3 regions of the Aerococcus sp. NPDC058936 genome follow, and region 3 is predicted to be linked to each of the others. Evidence: predicted binding sites of a transcription regulator. Region 3 holds the regulator's gene; each other region holds the start of a gene.
The links. The regulator NrdR, encoded in region 3, represses ribonucleotide reductase genes. The targets are predictions, from matches to a motif close to ACACNATATATNGTGT.

Region 1 (3,291 bases), on a different contig from region 3:
TCAAAACCACATTCATAGCAATGATCAATTGGGGTGTTAGTCCCTAGATAGCCCACCCGGTCATAGGCGAAATTCCATACAGCTTCAAGTGCTTTAGGATTTTGTCTCATATTTGGGTACTCACAGTAGTGAATGAAACCACCACTGGCATATTGCGGATAGTCTTTTTCAAATTCAAGTTTTTCAAACGGCGTAGGGGACTTACGGACGTCATAGTGAAATGAGTTTGTATAGTATTCTTTATCCGTAATATCCGAGATTGGCCCAAATTTTTCAAGGTCTAATTCGCAAAAACGATCAGTCAGACTTTCAGCTGGTGTTGAATAGATACTAAAGTGGTAGCCGTAGGTATTTCCTAGATGATCAGCTTTTTGCTTCATCGTTTTCAAAACAGACAGGGTAAAGTGCTTTGCGTCAGGATGTGACTCCCAATTAGGGCCATAAAAAGCTGTACCAATCTCATATAAACCGATATATCCCATTGATACTGTAGACCGTTTCTGATTAAATAATAGGTCGACTGGGTCATCCTCATTTAACCTTTTACCAAAGGCACCGTGCATATATAAAATCGGTGCGTTTTCTGGCTTAGCTTCCTTTACCCGGTTGATACGGAATAAAAGCGCATCCGCCATAATATCTAACCGTTCATCTAATATGCTAAAAAATCGTTCTTGGTTGCCTTTAGCTTCAAGTGCAATCCGTGGTAAGTTTAAACTGACCACGCCAAGATTCATCCGGCCACTATTCACTTCTTGCCCATGCTTATCTTGCCAAGCTTGTAAGAAGGACCGACAACCCATGGGTGCTTTGAAAGAGCCTGTTAATTCAACAATTTTGTCATACATTAAGACATCCGGGTACATTCTTTGCGTCGCACAGGTCAGTGCTAATTGCTTGAGATCGTAATTAGGATCTTTAGGTTCAAGGTTTACCCCTCGTTTAAGGGTGAAGACCAACTTAGGAAAAATGGCCGTCCTTTTTTCCTTGCCTAGTCCTTCGATACGAATATCAAAAATGGCTTTTTGAATTTCTCGCTCATACCAAGAAGTCCCTAAACCAAAGCCAAAGGTTGTAAAGGGTGTCTGACCTTGAGAAGTATATAAAGTATTGATTTCGTATTCTAGACTTTGGATTGCATCGTGGATATCTTTCTTCGTACGAGACTTTGCGAAGGCCTCTTGTTTTTTGGTACCATCGATCCATTCTCTAGCAATAGCGAGATTCTTTTTGTAATTCATTTCTGCATAAGGCGCTAAGACTTCGTCTATGCGGTCAACAGTCGTACCACCGTATTGACTAGATGCAACATTGGCAATAATTTGAGCCGTTTGAGCTGCTGCTGTTTGAATGGATTTTGGTGATGCCACTTCGGCGTTACCAATCTTAAAGCCATTACTAAACATATTTTCTAGGTCAATCAATGAACAGTTTGTCATTGGTGCGTACGGATTATAGTCCAAGTCATGGATATGGATATCCCCTTTTAAGTGCGCATTAGCGACATGTTTGGGTAGCATTTTAAGGCCGATAGCTTTCGACACGATACCTGCTGTTAAGTCACGTTGGGTATTAAAGACCTTACTATCCTTATTGGCATTTTCGTTCACCACATCTTGTGCCTTATTGATTAGCCCTTGCATACGAGTCTGGATGTTAGTTGCATTGGCAAACCTTTCTTCAGTCGCTTGTCTGTTTGCTAGATAGGTCTTTGCTATATGGTTGAAATTTTGGTCTTGTAAAACCTGCACTAACTGGTGATGAATAGTGGTCACCTCTATGGCGTCATTAGGGTTTGCTTTTTGAATATCGGCTAAATTTGCTAATACTTGGTGCAATATTAGGTTGATATTAGCTGTTTCAGCTTGTTCACTTTGACTTGCTTTTATAATGGATTGTTGTAATTTGTCGACATCAAAAGCGACCGTTCGACCATCACGTTTGTGTACTTTTACTTGGTCAAAGCTATCTTGGTGTAATATTTCTTGAACTGATTGTGCCATGAATAGTGCCTCCTTACTATAACATGAAAAATAAGTTTAGACACAACATATAGTGTCTTCGTCAAAATATTTTATCATATATAGTGCCCCGTACAAGGGTAAACGAAAATAGTGCATGGGTCAAAAAGTAAAAATGAAGAAAAATAAACAATTAATGTATGATTTTAAAAAAGCGAAAAATAAAAACGGTCAAAAAACCACCATGACTGATTAAAGAATGGTGGTATTGACCGAATAGTTTATTTAAATGACCTGAGTTCAAACTAGTCATCTTTTGAATTAAAAAAAGTGCTTTTCTGTATTTGCTAAATTTCGGTAGTCTTGAATATCTAAGACAGCCTCTACTACCCCGCGGAATTGATCTTGATCATCAAAAGTGGCTAGGAATTCGGTATGTGCAAAAAAATTAGGGCTAGAAAAGCTCATTGGCTGAATAATCAGACGAGCATTTTTTAAATCATCTAAAAGTTGCGCAATCTTTGGCCATAAGCGTGGTGGATGACAAAACTCAATGTCACGACCGATTTCCAAAGGTGAGCGTTTGAAAATCATCTGATCATAAGGTACCACGTGGTTGAAATATCTAAAGCGGAAGTTTTCGTCTATATAGGTAATTTCAAAAGGCAGGGCGTTCATTAAACTGGTGAACTCAGCAAGGGATAGATAGCCATTTTCCAAGTCTAATGGTTGATCAATGGCCACTTGGTCTGGTCTAGTGAGCAGTTGATTGTGGTGACTATACCAATCAACCTGTACATATCCATCGGAAAATTGTATCGTTTCACTTTGTTTGCTAGTGAGATTTTCTTCGAGTCGTACTAAAGCTGTCAATTTTTTGTTTTTTAAATCTGCTTCATCCGGTCCTTTAACAGAACGGTCTGTGCCTGGGGCGATGTCAATAAACCGTTGGATATCCTGGACGTATTCGAGGATACCTAAGAATTGATGATGATCATCGAATAGTGGTTGATATGTCACATAAATCATTGCAGTGCCCTTAGCGCTTGTTTCTTGGAACCAGTAGGACACAGCCTTTTCTTGACCAGATTTTAGTTTATCAAAAACTGGGTGAATTGTCTTCCAAACACTGGCCGGAAAAAGCGTCTGTGCAGCCATCCCTATCTGACAATTTTCACGATATTGAAAGGGGAAACCCGTCTTATCTTGACAGGGCAGGGTGTAATTTGTGTATTGAATATGTCCTGCTGAATTGATAAAGGTAAGGGTGACTGGTATCCGGTCTAAGATAATCCGCATTTGGTTGATAGATAAGAATCCATCGCCAACA
Region 2 (3,291 bases), on a different contig from region 3:
GCGCGCGACTTTGAGCCACCAATTCATCCAATTCATCATATTGATAATTTCCGCGGGTAATAGTGGAATCAAAACGTTCTAAATAGTTGATTGGGTCCCCGAAATCAGCTTGCCAGAAAGTAACACCTAAGTCATAGTCTCCATCAGATAAGGCTGCAAATCGAGCAGATGATGGCATAGTCCTTATGATAACTTCAATACCCGGCAGATTTTCTGTTAATTGCGATTGAATATACTCCGCAAAAATTTGGCTTTCTTCATCATCAGCCGCAACCATCTCCAATGATAAGGAGTCAAAGTCAGCCTCTGCCAAACCATTTTCCCATTTTTCTTTGGCATCTTCCAAATCGTAATCTGTTTCAATCGTTGCGTCATCTCTGAAATCAGCATCTGTGTCCGGATTCCAGGCAACTTCTCGTGATACAAAGCCGTTACTTGCGATTGACCCGTTTTGTAAAATATTATCTACAAAGGCTTCCCGGTCAATGGCTTGATAGATGGCACGGCGAATATTCAAGTTGTCTAGGCCCGGTGTTTCGTGGTTAACTTCGATATAATTTGTCCGCGGGATTGGATAAGTTTGGTAGTCTTCATTATTTTGGTTTTGGACCGCAAAATTACCAGTTAATTCGATGACATCTAATTGGGCAGAGTCGTATAAATTTAGTGCGGTAGCTGTTTCAGGTAGGTATTGGAAATTAACCGCATCTAAATTGACATTGTCAACATCCCAGTAGTGAACATTTTTTGCAAAAGTCCAGGTGTTTCCAGTCGCTGCATCCCATTCAGTTAAAACAAATGGACCGTTATAGACGGCAGAATCACTGGTGGCCCCGTATTGGTCACCTGCTGCTTCAACGACTTCCTGATTTTGCGGGTAATAAGCAGGCACGGTCAAGAGGTCGGTAAAGTAAGCTGCTGGATTTTCTAAGGTGATTTCCAATGTCTTATCGTCCACTGCCTGAACGCCTAATTCACTAACAGCCAATTCGCCAGCCATGATTTCTGTGGCATTGTCGATTGTGCCATCAAACATATAAGCATACGGCGCACCTAAGTCAGGATCCACCATTCGTCGCCATGCATAGACGTAATCGTTGGCTGTCACGGGATCGCCGTTTGACCAGGTCGCTGTTTCCTTCAATTTAATGGTGTAAACAGTCCCATCCTCAGAAATTGTCGGCATGTCGTCTGCATCTGCCGCAATTAATTGGTTGTCCAAATCATAAGTGTACAAACCGTTATAAAAGTTCATATTAGCAGTGATTGTTGCAATATTTGATGCCGCAAAGGCCGTATCAGCTGATTGAATTTCATCTGTGGATTGGATATTCAAGACCTTTTCTGTAGCTTTCTCTTTAGTGCCACAAGCCGCAAGCATTACCGCTGCAACTAGTCCCAACGCTTTTTTCTTCATACATGTTACCTCCCAAATTTCTTGATAGCATTTGATTCATTATACAATTGTCCCCTCTGATTTCAAATTACAAGTGACAAGCACTCTTATTTTTGGTAAAATTTAATCTTGGTTGTTTCGATATTTTATTGAATGAAGTACTAAATTTGCACTTATAAATCCTCATGAATTTTTCAAAAATTTGAAAATTCCCATACATCAACCTTTTAGCTCAGGTTCTGTTGATGTAAAAAATAATTTAAGCTAAACAACTTGACTCAGGACTATAAACCCTATATATTGTGTTCATAAGATAAATCACAACTACATGTGGCATATATAGGGGGATAATCATGGTAACTGTATACACAAAACCAAATTGCATGCAATGCAATTTCACAAAAAAATATTTAACTGAAAAAGAAATCGAATTTCAAACAATCGATGTTACAGAATCAGAAGAAGCATTAGCTGAAGTTAAAGGCATGGGCTTCCAAGCTGTACCTGTAATCGTTGCAGAAAACGAAGAAGCTTTCTACGGTTTCCAACCAGACCGTTTAGCAAAATTAGCATAATGAAATCAAACGACTGAAGATAAAACTTCAGTCGTTTTTATATAAAAAGCGTCACGCCCTCTTCCTCATCAACATGATTTGGGATTTGGACTGTGACGCTTTTTTGTTAAATAGAACTTTCTTGTTCTTGATAGTCTGATTCAGCCAAGTCAGCCATGATTTGGTATAAATCACCTGCTGTTAAATGGTCTTTTTCTTCTTTACTAAAATTTTTAATGATTTTACCGTGGTGTAAAAGGATCATCCGGTTACCATATAATAAGGCATCCTGTAGATTATGAGTAATCATTAAGGCAGTTAGGTTATGATCTTTTACTTGGTCAGATGAAATTTCCAAAATGCGTTTAGATGTCTTTGCGTCTAAGGCTGCTGTATGTTCATCTAATAGTAAAATTTCTGGTTTAGTGATAGTTGCCATCAATAAAGCAATCGCTTGTCTTTGCCCTCCGGATAATAAGCCTATTTCAGCATCCAATCGATTTTCTAATCCTAAATGCAATTGGCTTAAAGCCTCTTGGAATTGTTTCCGATTGTCATCTTTAATAGCTAACCCTAAACCTCTTTTTTGTCCTCGTTTTAAAGCTAATGATAAGTTTTCTTCAACGGTCATACGTGGTGCTGTTCCCATTGACGGATTTTGGAATACGCGGGAAACAAATTTAGCCCGGTCCTCTTCAGCAAGACGACTAATGTCATTATCGTTTAATGTGATGGCACCTGAGTCTAACAGGAAGGTACCTGCAATGGCGTTCAATAGGGTTGATTTCCCTGCCCCGTTACCCCCAACAATGGTAATGAAATCGCCTTTTTCCACTGTTAATGATAAGTTATCTAAAGCTGCAAAGGCATCCGGTGTTCGTTTGTTAAATACTTTTCTCGCTTGGTTAATTTCTAATAAGGTCGTCATTATTTAGCCACCTTTCTGTATTCACGGTAGTCAGCCACTTTATTTTGAATGGTTGGAATAGCCAGACATAAAGCAACGATAATTGCTGAGAATAGACGGAAGTCATTCGCTTCAAAGTTCATCATTAAGACAATCGTTAATAGTAAACGGTAAATAATTGAGCCCACTACGATAGTGATAAAACGAACGCCTAATTTCACATTGCGGAATAGAACTTCCCCGATAATAATAGAAGCTAAACCAATTACTACAGTACCAACACCCATTTGAATATCAGCATAGCCATTATCAGTAGAAACAATATAACCTGACACAGCGATCAATCCATTGGCTAGCATGTAACCAAGCATAGTCATCTCTGACGTTTCAATCCCTAGTGATTTAGCCATTTGCATATTATCACCTGTTGCAAT
Region 3 (3,291 bases):
TTGCCCATTTACGAATGGAAGGCAAATACCTATATGAGCCAACCGATAGCCCGGTAGACCAATATACCCATGTTATTTGTCATCTGACTGACGGTCATGACCTTCGTTACCGAGATGTTCGGAAGTTTGGCCGGATTCATATGGTTGAAAAGGCGGATACTGAAGCAGAGATTGCCAAGTTGAAATTAGGTCCTGAGCCAAACGATTTAACCTTTACTTATCTGCAAAAACGATTTGATAAGACAACAAGATCCATCAAGACAGTACTCTTAGATCAAGGGGTTATTGCGGGAATTGGCAATATTTATGCGGATGAAATTTTATTTGCAGCGAAAATCCACCCTGAACAAAGCGCTAGATCATTATATGATGAGGAAATCCAAACCATTATCACTGAGAGTCGTCGGATTATGGCGTCAGCCATTGAAGTTGGTGGGACAACGATTCGAACCTATACCAATACCTTTGGTGAGAATGGTCAATTTGCCGATTATTTAAAGGCCTACGGGAAAAAGGGGCAACCCTGTCCACGTTGTGGCACTGAGATTGAGAAAATTAGCGTGGCTAAAAGAGGGACGCATTTCTGTCCACATTGCCAGCGCATTCACCTTGCAGTGAAAAATATTACATCATCTATTTAAATTAAAACGGAGGCACTATGAGTCATATTTTAGGACTAACCGGCAGTATTGCCACAGGTAAATCAACAGCAAGCAAATTTTTTAAGAAAGCCGGTTTTCCAGTCATCGATGCGGATTACGGGGCACGGGTGGTTGTTGAACCCGGACAACCAGGTTTAGAAGCGGTTAAAGCACATTTTGGAGAGGATATTGTCTTTCCTAATGGGGTTTTAGACCGCAAAAAACTAGGCCAAATTATATTCTCAGATGATAAGGAACGAGAGAAACTGAATGAACTGTTACGTCAACCTATTCGCGACTGGTTAAACAGTCAAAAAGACAAGTATGAAGCGGAAGGCCATGAACTAATTGTTATGGATATCCCTTTATTATTTGAAGGGAATTTCGCGGATGCATGTGACCAGGTGATGGTTATTTATGTGTCAGAAACCATTCAATTAGACCGGTTAATACAGCGGGATAACTTAACTTCAGTTGAAGCTTTTCAACGAATGACTTGTCAAATGTCCATTGAACGAAAAGCCATGATGGCGGATGTGGTAATTGATAATTCGGGTTCTATTGCAAATACTGAACAACAATTGGATGCATGGGTTGGCATCTCTGGTTTTCAACCGCTAAAATAGTGGTTGAATAGCCTTTGTGCTATAATAAATCAAGCAATTATTCAAGTATATTAAAATTGAAAGCAGAGGTGTCAAATATATGCAATGTCCAAATTGTGCTTCAACCAATTTAAAAGTAATTGATAGTCGACCAGCGGAGAATAATACCTCTATTCGTCGACGTCGAGAGTGCTTAGACTGTGGCGCTCGTTTTACCACTTTCGAGCGCATCGAACGAACACCCTTATTAGTCGTTAAACGTGACGGAACCAGAGAAGAATTTTCTCATGAGAAAGTTTTACGTGGCCTGATCCGTTCTGCTGAAAAGCGTCCTGTATCAGCTGACCAACTTGAACAGTTAGCCAATGATGTTGAATCTGAATTGCGGTCTCGTAGCCAAAATGAGGTACCAGCTTCAGAAATTGGGGAGTTGTTGATGGCAGCTTTACCAGATATTGATGAAGTGGCTTATATTCGTTATGCTAGCGTATACCGACAATTTGAGGATCCGACTGTTTTCCTAAGAGAAATCGAGCGATTAAGAGGGCGGAATGACCAGGCTGAAAGTGACGTGAATCCTGAAGAGTCAAACCAAGGTCATGTAGCAGACTAAATATTTCATAGAAGGGAGGGTAATGCCAGTGACATACCCATGGCAAAATTTAGATCCAAAAGGGCTTGTTCAAATTACCCAACCCCACTGGATTTCAGATATTGACCAGCAAGTCCTACTTCACCTATACCAACCCATTATTGGTGGCATTGCCTACGCCTTTTACCAGACTTTATATGCCAATATTCAATTGTCTGACTTTGCCTCAATCCCTTTGCGTCACTTCGATTTGATGGAACAAATGGTGGCCGGTAAGGAGCAATACGTGAAGGCCAGACGGCAACTTGAAGCAATTGGCTTATTACAAGTTTTTGAAAAAAGTAATCATACAAGCCAAGATGATGTGACGACTATTTATCAATTACAAGCACCATTGGATTCTAAGCATATCTTCTCTGATCCAATTATGTCTAGTCTATTAATGGACCGGTTGGGTCAAGACCGCTATCAATTGATGCTAGATAAGTTTTCCATCAAAATGCCGATGGATTATAAATCAGGAGATTGGACGGAAGTGACCGCCACCTTCCAGGATGTCTACCGATTACCAAGCCAGTACTTTCCCATTTCTGATGAGATTGAGGATAAGTTGGTAGCTAAGAATAGCCAAACCAAGGCAACTACAATTACTAGTTCAACCTTGAATATGAACACCTTAAAAGAGTTGCTCCAATCGTCATTCATCTCTGAAAAAGCTATTACAGATGACGTGAGAGAGATGTTTGTATCCTTACATCAACTCTATGGTTTTGATGAAGTGGACTTGAAAGAATTGGCCTTATCAGCGACTGATCTAAGGACCAATAAGATTGACGTACGCAAGTTACAACGTCTGGCTTTAGACCGGTCGAGCAATCAAACGAGTACAAGCAATGTTCACCAAGCAAAAGCATCTACACAAGGGACTAGTAGCGGTTTAACGGACCGGATCACAGTTTCAGAGACTAAAGACCGCCAACAGGCAGACCAAGCTGATCAAATATGGTTAGGCAAAGGGCTTTCACAAGAAGAGTTGTCATTTTCTAAATTGGCTAGGTCTTATCCACCAATTGCTTTTGCGAAGTCGATTAAGGAACAAAAGGGTGGCTATCTGACGAAGTCTGAGGGTAACGCTATTACCGAGTTGATCAAATTAGAGGTGATTCAGCCGGCGACCTTAAATGTAATGGTCCAATATTGTTTGATTGAGTTGGAACAGAACCGGCTGACGCGCTCATACCTAGAGAGTGTTGCTGATGACTGGCGTCAAAACAAGGTGGTTGAGCCTGAAGAAGCCATGTTATACTTGAAGCAACGTAAGCAGAAGAGTGCTGAAAATTATGAAAAACGGCAACAGAACCGAATGGCTAAAGGTCGTTATCAGACGCAAAAGCAGTCGGTTAAACCAAAATGGTTAGACCCTGATTCAAGACAGGATAAATATCAAAAGCCA

Region 1: the regulator NrdR is predicted to act here: its motif matches at 2,044-2,059, upstream of nrdD (anaerobic ribonucleoside-triphosphate reductase).
Region 2: the regulator NrdR is predicted to act here: its motif matches at 1,687-1,702, upstream of nrdH (glutaredoxin-like protein NrdH).

Annotation. Positions count from the first base shown of each region.
Region 1 is NZ_JBHYKZ010000003.1:173,377-176,667, reverse strand. Features, by position in the region: gene nrdD (anaerobic ribonucleoside-triphosphate reductase) at 1-2,003, opposite strand, end outside; gene ACFW0C_RS03700 (DUF438 domain-containing protein) at 2,283-3,291, opposite strand, start outside.
Region 2 is NZ_JBHYKZ010000008.1:26,088-29,378, reverse strand. Features, by position in the region: gene ACFW0C_RS07250 (peptide ABC transporter substrate-binding protein) at 1-1,417, opposite strand, end outside; gene nrdH (glutaredoxin-like protein NrdH) at 1,750-1,971, shown strand; gene ACFW0C_RS07240 (ABC transporter ATP-binding protein) at 2,078-2,878, opposite strand; gene ACFW0C_RS07235 (ABC transporter permease) at 2,878-3,291, opposite strand, start outside.
Region 3 is NZ_JBHYKZ010000004.1:165,841-169,131, reverse strand. Features, by position in the region: gene mutM (DNA-formamidopyrimidine glycosylase) at 1-641, shown strand, start outside; gene coaE (dephospho-CoA kinase) at 659-1,267, shown strand; gene nrdR (transcriptional regulator NrdR) at 1,347-1,859, shown strand; gene ACFW0C_RS04815 (DnaD domain protein) at 1,882-3,291, shown strand, end outside.